Regions from separate parts of the Desulfitobacterium dichloroeliminans LMG P-21439 genome, predicted to be linked through region 2. Evidence: riboswitches for the same ligand, from Rfam matches in the RefSeq annotation. Region 2 holds a riboswitch; the other holds the start of a gene.
The links. Region 2 has a riboswitch for cyclic di-AMP ahead of DESDI_RS08145 (NlpC/P60 family protein). Riboswitches for the same ligand answer to the same signal wherever they lie in the genome.

Region 1: linked by a shared signal. The riboswitch ahead of eam (glutamate 2,3-aminomutase) and the one ahead of DESDI_RS08145 (NlpC/P60 family protein) in region 2 are both predicted to bind cyclic di-AMP.

Annotation. Positions count from the first base shown of each region.
Region 1 covers NC_019903.1:1,102,618-1,110,356, reverse strand. Annotated here, with positions in the region: gene DESDI_RS05125 (bifunctional ADP-dependent NAD(P)H-hydrate dehydratase/NAD(P)H-hydrate epimerase) at 1-1,402, opposite strand, end outside; gene acpS (holo-ACP synthase) at 1,472-1,828, opposite strand; gene DESDI_RS05115 (histidine kinase) at 1,868-3,148, opposite strand; gene DESDI_RS05110 (GntR family transcriptional regulator) at 3,183-3,821, opposite strand; cyclic di-AMP (ydaO/yuaA leader) riboswitch at 4,047-4,174, shown strand; gene eam (glutamate 2,3-aminomutase) at 4,294-5,535, shown strand; gene mnmL (tRNA modification radical SAM protein MnmL/YtqA) at 5,664-6,617, opposite strand; gene DESDI_RS05095 (VOC family protein) at 6,655-7,035, opposite strand; gene DESDI_RS05090 (DVU0298 family protein) at 7,083-7,739, opposite strand, start outside.
Region 2 covers NC_019903.1:1,729,961-1,737,699, forward strand. Annotated here, with positions in the region: gene DESDI_RS08125 (IS1182 family transposase) at 1-512, shown strand, start outside; gene DESDI_RS08130 (DUF1287 domain-containing protein) at 794-1,492, shown strand; gene DESDI_RS08135 (helix-turn-helix domain-containing protein) at 1,647-2,210, shown strand; gene DESDI_RS08140 (APC family permease) at 2,314-3,672, shown strand; gene DESDI_RS08145 (NlpC/P60 family protein) at 3,845-5,275, opposite strand; cyclic di-AMP (ydaO/yuaA leader) riboswitch at 5,278-5,412, opposite strand; gene DESDI_RS08150 (nuclease-related domain-containing protein) at 5,623-6,501, shown strand; gene DESDI_RS08155 (DMT family transporter) at 6,596-7,531, shown strand; gene DESDI_RS08160 (ISLre2 family transposase) at 7,668-7,739, shown strand, end outside.

The DNA.
Region 1 (7,739 bases), 630 kb from region 2:
ACCAGGCTAGGATGCTTCCGGTGAGTACGTCTCCCGTACCTCCCGTTCCTAGTCCAGGGTTTCCCGTAGGATTAAGGAAAGCCCGTCCATCAGGGGCGGCAATAATCGTGACAGCTCCTTTTAGAACGATGATGCTCTCCCATTCTACAGCCTTGGCGAGGGACAATTCAAGCCGATTTGCCTGAACTTCTTCTGTAGAGCAACCGCAGAGACGAGCCATCTCCCCCGGATGGGGAGTCAAAATTAAGGGCCCTCTCCCCTGCCGCCAACCCAAAATTCCCGGTTCTTTCGCCACTATATTCAGGGCATCAGCATCAAGAATTACCGGAAGAGGCAGATTGCGTAAAACTTCCTCTATGACCTGAAGAAATTCTGACTCTTGACCTAACCCTGGGCCTATGGCTAAGGCCTGAGCGTTTTCTGCCCGTTCACAAATCACTGACCAGGCATTGTCGTTGAGAGATTTTTCTCCTTCCGCCCCCCAAACGGTGGCCTCCTTTAAGGCTAGATCGATCCCGTGGGCAAGTCCTTGGGGAACAACCATCTGTAAGAGTCCTATCCCTGAGCGCAGTGCAGCCTTACCTGCCAATAAGGCTGCTCCAGTCATACCCTCCGAACCAGCCACCAAAATCCCTCGGCCATGGGTTCCCTTATGACCTTGGAATCGACGCACGGGTAAAAGTTTGCGGATTTCCTCCGTTAAAACAAATGTGGTTAGGGTTTCATGTTCTAAAAACCTCTCCGGAATAGAGATAGGATCGACAATCACTCGACCAGCATACTCAGGACCGGCTCCTAAAAAATGCCCAAGCTTAGGCAAGCCGAAGGTCAATGTCTCTTGGGCTAGGATTGCTTGGCGGTATACCTTCCCTGTATCTGCTTCGACACCACTAGGAATATCCACAGCGATTATCGGGGCCTGAGCTCGATTAATTTCTTCCACGTAGCCTTCAATCAAACTGGGTAAGGCCCCCCGAAAACCCGTACCATAAATAGCATCAATGATTACATCCGCTTGGGTTAGGGAGATCCTTACAAGTCGGAGCTGTTTCTCTCCATCGATGGTAAATAGTTTGCCTCCCGTGTTCTGGTAAAGACGGTAATTGAGTGCTGCATCACCTTTGAACTCCTCAGCCCCAGCAAAGGAATACACGATGACATCCATCCCTAAAATGCTGAGATGGCGAGCAACGGCTAATCCATCTCCCCCATTATTGCCCTTGCCGACAAAAACAGTAACCTTCCCTTCCGTCAATTGCTTTTGACGAAGGCCAAGAAGGTGACGTACCTCCTGCACCACAGCCAAAGCTGCGTTTTCCATGAGCAATAGGCTTGGTATGCCAAATTCTCGGATAGCACGATCTTCTATTTCTCGCATCTGTTTGGCGCTGACCACCCGCATGATCTCTACCCCCGCATCCTGAATCAAGATTCGTAGTTCCTCTTCTTCCTCATTATGGCTTATCTCTCTTTAGTAGAGTATGGCCATTCCTATTGCATACTCTTTTTCATGGGAAAGACTGAGCCGAATTTGGGTCCCACCCCGAGCCCGAACGAATTGCTCAGCCCTCTCTGTTAAGGAGACCACAGGTTCTCCTAAATCGTTGCTGAGAATTTCTATATCATGCCAGGATAAACCTCTTAATCCCGTCCCTAAGGCTTTCAAAATTGCCTCTTTACCCGCAAAATGAGCCGCCCAGCTTGTCATGTTTTTAGCTTGCAACTCCATAATTTCACGATGTGTAAATAGACGCTCTTGTAGCTTGGGCGTCCGCTCACATGCTGAGGTAAAACGTTGAATTCCTATAATATCTATCCCTGGAAACATATTGAACCCCCCAAAAGAATACACAATTGCCCCCACGCTCTAGATCATTTCTGATTCATCTTCCTCATCTAAAAAAGAGAGTGGTAAGTGCATGGTCACTGTTGTACCCACATGTGGCTGGCTCCGAATCTGCAAGCCATACTCTTCACCGTAATAACCAAGTAAACGTTCATGGACATTGGCCATACCGACCCCATTGCCCGATCCTACCCCAGGTTTCAATACATCTTGTAAACGGTCCGGTTGAATCCCCACCCCATCATCAGCTATGTCAATGTAAAGTTCCTGCTCTCTGCGTTCAACCTTCACAGAAACAATGCCATTGCCAATCTTCTCACCGATTCCATGTTTGACTGCATTTTCTACCAGAGGCTGAATGCTTAAACGAGGAACCATCGCCTCCATTAGTTCCTCAGGAATCTCGCCCAGAAAATATAGCTTGCGGCCAAAGCGTGCTTTTTCTAAGATCAAATAGGTCTTAACAAAACTCATTTCCTCCCGCAAGGTAATCAAGGTTCCATGAGATTTGAGGGCCTTACGAAAAAACTCCGCCAGATGAATCAACAATCGCCGTGATCGATTGGGACTGGTACGACTAGTAGCGATAATGGTATTGAGTACATTAAAAAAGAAGTGGGGATTGATTTGGGCTTGCAAGGCATTCAACTGGGCTTCCGCCGCTAACTTGGCCTGATGATCCAGTTCAGCTAACTCGATCTGAATCCCCAACAACTGCGCCATTCCTATGGCTAAGCGAATTAGGTCCGGCGAGATGTGCCCATCCTTCGTTTCATACAGCTTCATGGTCCCCACAACCTTACCCTGACAATGCAACGGAACAATGACAGCCGCCGCCAAAGGACAGTCACAACTATTTTGGCGAGGGCAATTTAATTCTTTCTGTGTTCTAACGATTTTATAGGAGCCTGTTTTGATCACATCAAGGGTCGCCCGGGTAAGGATACGATCTCCTGGATGATGTTGGTCACAACCGGCACCTAAGTATGCCAGTTGCTTTTCACAATCTGTAATGGAAACCGCGGCAACTTGACCGATCTCTTGAATGATCTTAGCTATCGATTCGGCATTTTGGACATTTAGACCTCTGCGCAAATAAGGCAGGGTCTCATTGGCAATCTTAAAACTTAGCTCAGCATTGCGTTCCGTAGCTTTGCGAGCAGTCATTTTATTTTGTACATTTATTTTATAGAGTAGAAAAAATGTATTGCCTATTAAGAAAGGAATAAGGAGTTTCATTTCACCTGTCACTAGGACAAGTGTCAATTCAGCACCTAAAATAACACAGGTTTGAAAGACCATCCATCATCCCTCATCTTCATCTCGAATTATTAGTCTATTCGACAGACGCGATTTCGCTTCCTGTATCTTCACTGAGGATTTTCTGGAGCTTTTCCTTGCCTTGCTCAGATCCTACGACTAAAAGTATATCTCCCTCAGCTAAGACAAACTCTGCACCCGGCGAGAACTGTTCAATCCCACTTCTCACTACGGCAACTACAGTCAAGCCGGTTCTCTCTCGCAATTTCAAATCACTTAAGGTTTTCCCTTTAGCACTTGACCTTTGGACGATCTCGATTTCGGCCACATCCATCCACCGGCTAGCTAGGCGATCCGTATAATTGACGATCTTCGTTAAATAGGCATCGATTTTTACATCGATCTCCCGTCTCTGCTCCATTAATTTCTTCATCTCATCAAAGTAAACTTGAATTTCTGCTTTCTGGTCAAATCCTCGCATGAATTTCTCTGCCATGCTTTTGGAGACTACTGTAATCCCTACTCCTTGACTCACCATCACGACACCCATGGTTTGAAGGATGGCAATAGATCGCCGAATCGTCTCCGGAGATACATTATAACGCCCTGCTAAGGTTGAACGCCCATGAATCTTTTCACCTTCTCGATATTCTCCCATAACGATGGAGTGAGCAATATCTATTGCAATTTCCTGATAACGTGCTTGATGATCCATATGATTCCTCTCCTTGATTCCATATCTTTTAGTAACAATGACTACTACCTACTATAGCTTTTTCAACACATATTATCTTACTCCATATCAACCATCTTCTTCGAGCCCTGACTAAGCGCAGTTAGTTATAATTCCAGCCGCAGTAATACAAAAAAGTTTAGATGAACACAAATCTGTAATTGACCGCCACCAACCCATATGTTACTATTAAGTTGTTAGTTATGCAACTTCATAAGGCTTAATTTCCCAGAGGGAAAACGGGGGAACCAATATTGGGGTGAATCGCTTCTTAGCGTAGAGCATGTTTCAGCTCGAATCCGTCAGCTAACCTCGTCAGCACTGAGACACATGAAAGGGTGAAAGCACACCTATTTATGTATAATGCTTTGCTTTGGGGACCGTATCGGTTCTTTTTTTATTTGGCCTAAAGAAACTTCTTAGCTCTCGAGTACGAATAGAGGAGGTAAACATTATGGCAGTGGAATTCCTACCCCCTAACCCTAGAGAAGCTTCACAGGCAAGGGCCTTAGAATTAAAGCAAATGGCTCAGCCTTACTTTAAATGCAAAGAAACAATTCCTAGTGGTCTTGCTTTAAGCGAGGAATACAATAAGAATCGAGATATTATTCTGGGGCAATTCGATGCTAACCTTGATGATTGGCAGGATTGGCGGTGGCAACTCAAAAACCGCATTCAAAATCCAGAAACCCTAAGCAATCTATTGCCACTGACAATAAAACAAATTCATGAGATTAGCGAAGTCGGAAAAGCCTATCGTTGGGCGGTTTCTCCCTATTATCTGAGCCTGATCGATAAGGATGATCCTCAAGATCCCATCCGCTTGCAAAGTCTTCCTTCTATTCAAGAAATCCGTGATTCATCTGGGGAAGAAGATCCCATGGGTGAAGAGTTTACTTCTCCTGCACCCTGTATCACGCGCCGTTATCCTGATCGATTAATTATCAATGTTACTAATCTTTGTGCCATGTACTGCCGGCACTGTCAACGCCGTCGGAATATTGGAGAAACGGATCTCCATGAAACCCGCGCTAATCTGGAGGCAGCCTTAGACTATGTACGCTCTAATCCAGAAATTCGCGATGTCTTGATAACGGGGGGCGACTCCCTTCTCCTCAGCGATCAAATGCTGGATTGGCTTTTAGGAGAATTGCATGGAATTCCGCATGTAGAGATCAAACGCATCGGTACTCGGGTCCCCGTAACTCTTCCCATGCGAATCACCGAAAACCTATGTAAGATTCTTGAAAAATATCCACCCCTTTATATCAATACTCAGTTCAATCATCCCAAAGAGGTGACCGAAGAAACCAAGAAAGCTGCTGACCGATTAATTAAGGCCGGTGTCATCTTAGGCAATCAAGCTGTTCTCCTCAAAGGGATTAATGATCAACCCGATATTATGAAACGACTTAACCAAGAGCTTCTTAAGATACGGGTACGACCCTATTATATTTTCCATGCCAAAAATGTCAAAGGGACAAGTCACTTCATTCCCCGTATTCAAGACGGTTTAAAGATTATGGATCACTTACGTGGCTACACCTCCGGTATGGCAATTCCGACGTATATTATAAACGCTCCAGGTGGGGGTGGTAAAACTCCAATTCTACCTCAATACCTTGTTTCCCTTAATGAGCATGAAGCTATATTAAGAACTTGGGAAGGAAAAATTGTTCATTACCCTAATCATTAGTACAGCTAATTACGTAAAGACTGCCAACTTAATTAATCAATGCTCAGAATTCCTTTAATGAAAGGATGCTATTGAACGGCTAAACTGCCCTCCAATAAGGAGATCAGCAGGTTAGTCGTTTGTTTTTGTTATAGCTTCTTCCCTTGCCAAGTTCCACGTCTTTCTAACTCCTGATCAATACCGTTGAGAATCTCCCACTTCTTGAGACTCCAGAGGGGGGCAATTAGATCCTGCCGCGGAGCGTCTCCTGTTAAACGGTGTATCACCATCTGGGCAGGAAGAATTTCTAGGGTATTGCAAATCAGCTGAATATATTCTTCCTGAGTAAGCATAGGAAACGGATTGTCTTCGTATAATTTGGCCATTGGTGTTCCCCGCAGGACATGGAGAAGATGAAGTTTGAGCCCTTGCAGATCGAGCTTGGTGACAGCTTGAGCAGAGTCGAACATATCCTCTATGGTTTCCCCCGGCAGCCCGTAAATCAAATGGGCACATACTCGAATATTTCTTTGGCGCAATTTTTCTAGCCCCAACAGGAAATCCTCATAAGTGTGCCCCCGACCCACCCATGCCATGGTGCGGTCATGAATGCTTTGTAAGCCTAACTCCACCCATAGATAGGTCCTCTCATTCAACTCTGCTAAATAATCCAAAACCTCTTCCGGTAAACAATCCGGGCGGGTAGCGATGGACAGACCTACTACCCCCTCCTCCTGCAAAGCTTGCTCATAAACTGCTCGCAGGCGTTCGACGGGGGCATAGGTATTGGTATATGCTTGAAAATAAGCCAGATATTTGGCTTGAGACCATTTATGACTCATAACTTCTTTAACTACACGAAACTGATCATGAATAGATTGGTCTACTTGCCCGGCAAAATCCCCTGATCCCCGCGCACTGCAGTAGATGCAACCCCCTTGCCCTACTCGACCATCACGGTTCGGGCAGGTAAATCCCGCATCCAGTGATACCTTAAAGACCTTATCACCAAAAAAATCGCGAAAATGCTGGTTTAAGGTATAATAACGTTTCTCACCATTTTGCCAATTATAACTCCCTTTGCCCTCATCTCGGTAACTCAACTTAATATTGCCTCCATTTTCCTTAGTTCACTACTAGTTAACCTTGATAAAGTTCGAGTTTTTCTCCAGAGGGGCCTCGAAAGAAAAAGTTAAAGCGCCCTTCCCCCATTTCACGAGGTTCTTCATTAATACATTCTACATGGTGGTCTTTCAGCCAAGTAACTGCCTGGAAGATATCCTCAACCTTTAGGGCAAGGTGATTGATCACACCATCTTCAAATTTACGTTGGTCATCAATCTCAATGAGCTCAATAACATTCTCCCCAAATTTCATGAAAATAAGCTCAACCTTTCCTGGTTTAATTCTCTCGATGAGATCAAATCCCAAGACATCCTTATAAAAGGTCACAGATCGGTCCATATCCACTGTCTTAATCCCAATATGGACTAAGCCTTGAAACATCACCTTCCCATTCAAAGTTACGCCCTCCGTTCTTAATAATTACACCATTTGTTCCAATCTTGCTATTCTTGGCAATGGGAAGCCTCCAAGCTAAGAAGACGTTCTTTATGATCAAGACCACTGGCATAGCCGACCAAATCTCCGCTTTTTCCGACCACCCGATGACAAGGGGTAATGATGCCGATAGGATTCCTATTATTCGCCATGCCTACAGCTCGTGGGCCTTTAGGATTTCCTACATTTCGAGCAACTTCTCCATAACTCAGTGTTTCCCCATAAGGGATTCTTCGTAGCTCCTCCCAAACCTTTCGTTGAAAGGGTGTCCCACGTGAGTCGATAGGGATAGTGAATTCTTGACGACTTCCTGCAAAGTACTCAGTCAATTGCGTTATCACTTCGCAATTAGGATGCATTCCCCACAGGACGAGTGCCCCTGGCGCTTGCTTTTTAGCCCAGGCTCTAAGTTCACTTTCTTCTGTTCCCGGGTTACCAATGCTCAACCAACAGAGACCTCTTTGTGAGCTGGCAACACAAATGCTCCAGGTGAAGTCTCCTTGCTGGAACTCTTTAGTGTAAAAAGTAATGACTTCCTTTTTTAACAACTCTGAAACTTTAAATGGTAGTAATTCACCATCGATATAAATCTCGAGCATCGAATGATCCTGTTCCAGTCTTTTCTTTAGATCTTCAGGAATCACCCACATTTCTTTTGCCTGCGC
Region 2 (7,739 bases):
AATGGAAAAAGCGGAGTTTCAAAAAGAACATCGGTAAACGAGAAAATATGTTTTATAATGCGGAGACGGATGAATATACCTGCCACAATGGTAAACAGCTAAAGCCTGTGGGAATTACCTACCGAACCTCAGCAACTGGCTATCGTTCAGAAATAACCGTCTATGAATGTGAAGAGTGCAGTGATTGCCCGCATAAAAGCCGCTGTACCAAGGCGAAGGGCAATCGGAAGATGCAGGTATCTAAAAAGTTTATAGAAAAACGTCAGGTATCTTATGAAAACATCACAACGGAAGAAGGAATCTTGCTTAGAGTTAACCGTTCAATTCAGGTTGAAGGAGCATTTGGCGTTTTAAAAAACGACTACAACTTCAACCGATTTTTGACGCGAGGAAAAAGTAACGTAAAGACAGAATTTATGCTGCTGTGCTTGGGCTATAACGTGAATAAGCTTCATGCCAAAATACAAAATGAAAGGATAGGTAAGCCCCTTCATCCATTAAAAACAGCCTAAAAAATCTTTGAAAACCATAGGCTTATTTTTGTGTGCTCAAATTTAGTTCGGACCTAACAAAATTTGAAAGAATATAATATTTGCAATTAAAGTCTTATCCAAGAAGGAAAAGGGAGCATCGCTAACTACTCTAAAAAGTAGTTTTGCGACACTCCCTTTATACTTATACAAATGTATGTAACCTACCTAAAGAATGAATTAATATCCACAGCATTATCATAGCTTTAACTTCCTTTGAATATGAATAAATGCATGTTTTTGTCCATAGGGGGAAGCAGTTTATGTGCCTTATAAAGTACAGGAAATCTTTAGTCTTGGGGGCTACCTTAAGTATTTTCACAATACTTATCAGTTCAGGTTGTAGCAGGGACAGTTCCAATGAAATAAAGTACCTCGAACCGCAGCTTTACATTCAGGTACCCACGATCGAATGCCCTGTCGACATAGATCTCGACGGTATCAATGATCTCAAGGACATCGTGAAAGGCGCCAAAGACGAAGTTTCGCGGAGGCCACGCTACCGAGACAATTATTATGCAGGGGGTTATCCGCCTCGGAATGAGGGTGTATGTACAGATGTAATCTGGAGAGCATTTAAGGATGCTGGATATGACCTCAAAGAAAATGTGGATGAAGACATTCAGCAGAATATATCGTTGTACCCTCGAGTAGATGGAGTGCGAGAACCGAATATTGATTTCCGCAGAGTTCAGAATCTATTTGTTTATTTTCAACGCTATGGTCAAGCGTTAACCACAAAAGTTATCCCAGGGGATGTAGATAATCTAACAGAATGGCAGCCAGGGGATATAGTCACTTTTGGCGATCCCTATGAGCATATTGCCATAATTTCCGACCGGCGCCGGCCGGATGGGGTTCCCTATTTGCTACATAATGGTGGTCCGGTGGCCTCCGAAGAGGATCGATTGCTCAGCTGGCAAAGTCCTATTACGGGACATTTTAGGTTTCCGAAGTTCTAAAAGCACACTTACTAACATCTAAAGTAAGTGCTATTATACTTTATTACACTTGTATATTATCATATGTGATAGTAATATTATATTCGAGAACATTATCAATATTGCTAATTGCTAAATTTGATGCTGTAAAATCAAAAGAAACGAGGGGTATCTGATGGATAGTAAAGAGATGAGTAGTTTGTTGAATCCAGTTCGGATGAAAATTTTTCAACTGTTTTTACGCCATGATACGGAAACGGTGAAAAGGATTGCCGAAGAGCTTCCCGACGTTCCGCCTGCTAGTCTATATCGTCATATAAACAAATTGGTTGAGGCTGATATCATCGAAATTTGTGCGGAATATAAAATCAGGGGAACAGTGGAGAGGGTGTATCGTCTGAAAAGCAATCCTTTCTATAACGATGAACGTGTTAAGGATGCCAATACAGAAGAGCTTTTTGGAGATTTTTATTCCTTCAACATGGTCTTGCTCAGTGATTTTGAGAACTATTTAAATGGCTCGGCTGGTACAAAATATAAGGAGCACAATTTTGAAAAGGATCGAGTATCCTTTCGAGATTACTCTGTTTATCTAAGCGATGAGGAGTGCGATCAATTGGTTCATATAGTAAAGAATACCCTTAGCAGTTTTGAAAATAATAAAGGCGATGGCGAGCGGAGATTAAGGAAGTTTTCTTTCGTGATGATACCAGGAAATGAGAAGAAAAATATGTTGTAGGTAAGACGATGAAGTTATTGAATAATCCCTCTTTATTTGCTAAAGTTGTGCATGTGACTAAGTGATCTTGTCTAAAAATTATAAAAGTAGGGGAGAGCTGCGTATGGAAAATGAGCTACAGAAAAAGTACGGTTTATTTATGGCTATTGCTATGGTTATCGGAATCGTTATCGGCAGCGGGGTGTTTTTCAAAGCGGAGAAGATCTTGGTGGCTACCGGAGGCAATCTGCCGTTAGGTATATTGGCTTGGATTATTGGCGGCATTATTATGATTATTTGCGCCTATGTTTTTGCTACAATGGCCACGCGTTATGAGAAAGTAAATGGAGTCGTGGACTACGCTGAAGCAGCCATGGGTAGCAAATATGCTTTTTACGTTGGTTGGTTTATGACCACAATCTATTATCCGGCTATAACTTCTGTTTTGGCTTGGGTTTCGGCTCGCTATACCTGTGTACTCTTAGGTTGGGATATTGTAGGTGCAGAGGCGATGGCCCTAGCCGGTTTTTATTTGATCGGAAGCTATGCTTTAAATGCATTATCACCGAAATTAGCTGGGAAGTTTCAAGTTACTACCACGATCATTAAGCTCATACCCTTGATTCTTATGGCTGTTTTAGGGACAATTGCTGGCTTAAGCAATGGCGTTTTAATCAAGAACTTCACTAGTGGAGTCATTGCCGATGTGACCACAGCCAATCCTATGTTTACAGCCGTGGTGGCTACAGCCTTTGCCTATGAAGGATGGATTATTGCCACGAGTATTAATGCGGAATTAAAAGATGCAAAAAAGAATCTTCCGCGGGCCCTAACCTTTGGAACCCTCTTTGTAGCACTCATCTATATTTTATATTACACTGGTCTTGCAGGCGCCGTGGAAAACAGCGTCATCATGCAAGGGGGGGAGACCGGTGCTAAAATTGCTTTCGCCACGGTGTTCTCTAGTCTTGGCGGAAGTGTACTCTTTGTCTTTGTTGTCATTTCTTGCTTAGGGACCCTCAATGGTCTAATGATTGGCTGTACTCGAGGTTTCTATTCATTAGCTGCCAGAGGGCTAGGACCTCAACCTAATGTTTATAAAAACATTGATGCAAACACAAATATGCCTAGCAATTCTGCTATCTTAGGTTTGTTATTTAGTGGGGCTTGGTTACTATATTTCTTCGGTGCTAATTTGGTACCCGTGCCCTGGTTCGGCCCCTTTAGCTTTGATAGTTCAGAGCTTCCTATTGTTACCCTGTATGCGATGTATATCCCAATTTTTATTATGATGATGGTTAAAGAGAAGACCCTAAGTTCCTTTAAGAGATTTGTGATGCCGGTCTTGGCTATCTGTGCCTGCATCTTTATGGTGATTGCTGCGTTTTACGCACATGGTTTTGTAACTGTTCTTTATTACCTTGGGTTATTTGCATTTATTATGTTTGTAGGTGCGTTCTTTAGCTCGACGAAGAGAGCTTAAAAGTCCGAACACCTTCTTTACGTGCTTTGTAAGGAGGGTGTTTTTTATCATTTGGTTTATTGAGTTAAGTATCAATAAATGAGGATTATTTGGGAAGCTGAATGCACATAAAAAAGAACCCCATGATGGGGTTCTTTTCGATGATATAACACGATAGGATTATAGTTGCATCTTAGTATCGACGTGCCCCAAGGTAGCGAGGACCGTAGTAGCTATCGCTTACACCGGATACTTTTACCCCACTACCAGGATTGGCTGCGTGAACAAATTTGCCGTTACCGATGTAAATCCCCACATGAGAGGCTCCGGAAGCATAGGTGCTGAAAAATACTAAATCCCCTGATTGCAAATTATCGCTACTTACCTGAGAACCAGAACTAAACTGATCGTAGGAGGTACGTGGGAGGGATATCCCGGCACCGGAATAGATATACTTCGTAAAACCGGAACAATCAAAGCCACTTGTGGAAGTTCCTCCGAATACATAGCTGGTTCCTTGAAGGCTGAGAGCACGATCGACTATGGAAGAACCATCAGCGCTACCACGAGAAGTCGCCATGGCGATATTGGTCGTTTGTTTACGTGGTCCTTTAGCAACAACTTCATCCACAGGTTTTTCAACGATTTTCTCATCCAAGACTTTCTTGGCTACTTCTACACCATTTCTTTGTTCATAAGAATAGGTGACAAACTTTGAACCGTTGTTTCCTTTGGTGATAACCTTCGTTTGTCCAGGATTGAGCTTGTAATCAGTCTTTGTAACAACATCATAGGGAATTATCTCTTCCCCGGAATATGTACCTTGACTTAATACGGTCAGATACGGTTCAACCGTTACGAGATTAATCACTTCACCTGGTTTAATCACTGAATCTTCAGTGGTTCCAGGATTTCCAGCCAGAACTTCCTCGGTTAACATGTTGTTTTTACGAGCAATTAACCACCAGGAGTCGTTTTTCTCTACTTTATATTCCTTTGAGGTGACCTTGCCATCGATGAGTTTTTCATAGGCTTGATCTACTTGGTTCATCTGGTCAGGCTTGATAGAGACTTTTTCAATACTCACTTCTTCAGCAAAGCTGACGGATGTGACTTGGTTCTCATCGCTTGCTTTAGCATAATACTCTTCGTATTCTTTAAGGAGCTTTTCAGCATCATCTTGGCTAGGCAAATAAGCTATAGGTGTGCCGCCGGCAACAATTTTATAGCCTTCTAGATAATAATTTAAGGATTCAGCTAATGTCTCCTCGTTGATTATCAAGGCCTCATAGGCGGAATTCTTGATTCGAACATTTTCATAAGCGATTTGGTCCCGTGTTTTGGCAAGGACACCGTATGGCTCGCCTTTTTCTTGAAGAAAGTTATCCACAAGAAGCTGACCACTCTTAACATTCTCTACATACCCCATTTGCTGACCGTTAATCATCACAGCAGCTACAGAGGTAGTTGTTAAAGAATAAAAACTTAAGCCACCTGCTAAAATCAGGACAGCAGATAAAGAACCAATCACTTTTGGAGATTTCCAAGGAATAGTCTTCGCAAATTTCTGGACTTGGTCAGTTGAAGCGATTCTAAATTGAGACAGTTTCTCCCGAAAATGCATGCTTTGACACCTTTCTTAGCTTACGAGGTTAGTTGACGGATTCGGGCAAAAGTGTGAGCCCTACGCGTGCGCTACGCGATTCACCCCAAGAAATAGTCCCCCGTCCTAGGTTTATCTAGGTTCAGCTTTATTCTATGATTCACATATTATTATATTTTGATTCGACTCAATTTGATTCGACATCAAGACCTAAAGTTCCTTCATTTCATGTATATGTAATACGTGGAAATTCCATTACTTTATTGGATAGACATCTACAGATTAGTTATTACCTTTTCATATATGGTAAAATAGTGGCATCGTATATACTCTTGGACGAGGACCGATGGGGAAAGTGAGGGGATTCCTTGTTATTCAGAAAGAGAAAAGAAGAAAAGAAAATTAATGCACCTAAGTCAGAGATTCATGAAAAATCTCTGAAGTGCAGGAAATATAAAAGTAATTACTATTCTAAGAATTCTATAAGAAATAGAGAGTCCCTGCGAAGTAAAAGGCAGAGAAAAGATGAAATTGGTGAATATAAACTGGAAGTAGAACTCTCCCATTTACCTCAAAGGTTTAAACTTATAAGCAGTGTGCTATTGAATACCAAGGGGGGATATGTGCAGATTGATCATCTCTTGGTCTCTCCCTATGGGCTTTTTGTTATAGAGGCCTATAATTTGTCAGGACTAATTGTCGGGGAAGAAAACGATCTGAAGTGGTATCAGATGATTACCTGGAGGGTAAAAACCTTTCCTAATCCTGTCATAGAGAACCAAGCCCGCATTGAAGTATTACGAGAGCAAGCAGGTCTTGATGAGGACATCCCTGTGTTTTCTTATGTGACGTTTAACTGCCGCAGTAACCTGAAAGTCTTCTTGAGCTCGGTGTTTTATGATATAGATCTTCTTGCTTCCATTATGAAGCTGGCTCAGACTCAACCTGTGGTGCTTAGTGATGAAGAGGTTCTTGGAGTCCTAGAAGCTATTGAGAGCATCAATGTAAAAGATCAAGGGATTCGCAATGAATATGCTGCTCGCCTTCGCAAGATGAGAATGCAGGAGAGACCAAAGCATGGTGATATTCGTTGTTGCCTCTGCCAAAAAGCTGTGAATACGCGAATGGCAAGATATTGTCTTAATCGTCCAGATAAATTTGCCTGGAAAGTCTATTGTGAGAAACATCAGAAAGAGATGACCAAAATCGTCAGACGGGAAAGTATAAGATCTGAGGAATTCACATAATTGTTATAGCTTCTTATATAGAAGGATTTTTAAAAAATCCCAAATTGAGGCAACGGCAAATGCTATTAGGGAAGTGAGTGCTTGAGGTAGAATTATGAGTGAGATTGGTGTTGATAAAAATAGAGAAAAGACCCAGGATATCACGAGAAAAGCTATTAGAGGTGTACTGTTTACACTGATAGGCGGAATTAGTTGGGGATTTTCCGGTGCCTGCGGGCAATACCTTTTTTCTGTGAAGGGAATCAATCCTCATTGGGTTACAGCCGTACGGATGTTTACGGCGGGGTTGATCATATTTTGTTTTGTTTTATTTAAATACAAAGAGAAAATGGTGGGGTTATTCAGTAATAAAAAGGACCGCTGGACGCTCATTGGCTTTAGTATATTTGGACTTATTTTTTGCCAGTATACCTATTTGTTGGCCATATCATATACCAATGCGGGAACAGCGACGGTGCTACAGTATCTAGGGCCTTTGTTGATTATGGTTTTCGTGTGCGGAATCGATCGGCGGTTGCCGACGAAGATAGAAGGTATAGCTATTGTCCTAGCCGTTACCGGCACCTTTCTCTTGACTACGCATGGAAGTCTCAGTAACCTGGTCATTTCTTCCCAAGGTCTTTTTTGGGGACTAATGTCCGCCCTAGGGTTGATGCTCTATACGATAATTCCGGGAAGGATTATCAGCAGGTGGGGGAGCATTGTAGTGACTAGCTGCGGTATGTTAATGGGCGGGTTGATTTTGCTTGTATTGGTTCGGCCTTGGCGAATTCCTGTTTCCCTGGATTGGCAAGTGTTTCTGGGAATGCTGGCTATCATTGTGATTGGAACAGTAGTGTCCTTTACCTTGTATTTACAAGGAGTTAGTGATATTGGGCCTGTCAAGGCCAGTATGATCGCCTGTGTAGAACCAGTGGCAGCTACTTTGTTCTCCGCCTTTTGGTTGAATACACCTTTTGTTGGAGCCGATATCCTTGGCTTTGCCTTTATTATTACCACAGTAATTCTCTTAACAAGTAAGGGTAGTTAATTTTGAAAAAGTTAGAGTAAAATTATCGTGGGCAAAAGAGCAAAAAATTTAGGAAGAGCTAAAAAACTCTTCCCAAAATCACGAATTTCCTGTAGTTTGGTAGTTGCTAAAGCCACAAAATACAGGGGTGCGTGACATGAATAGTTTAACCAAAGAAAAGATAACATTCAAGGATATTGAGAGAGATTTTTACAAAATAGGTTGTGAA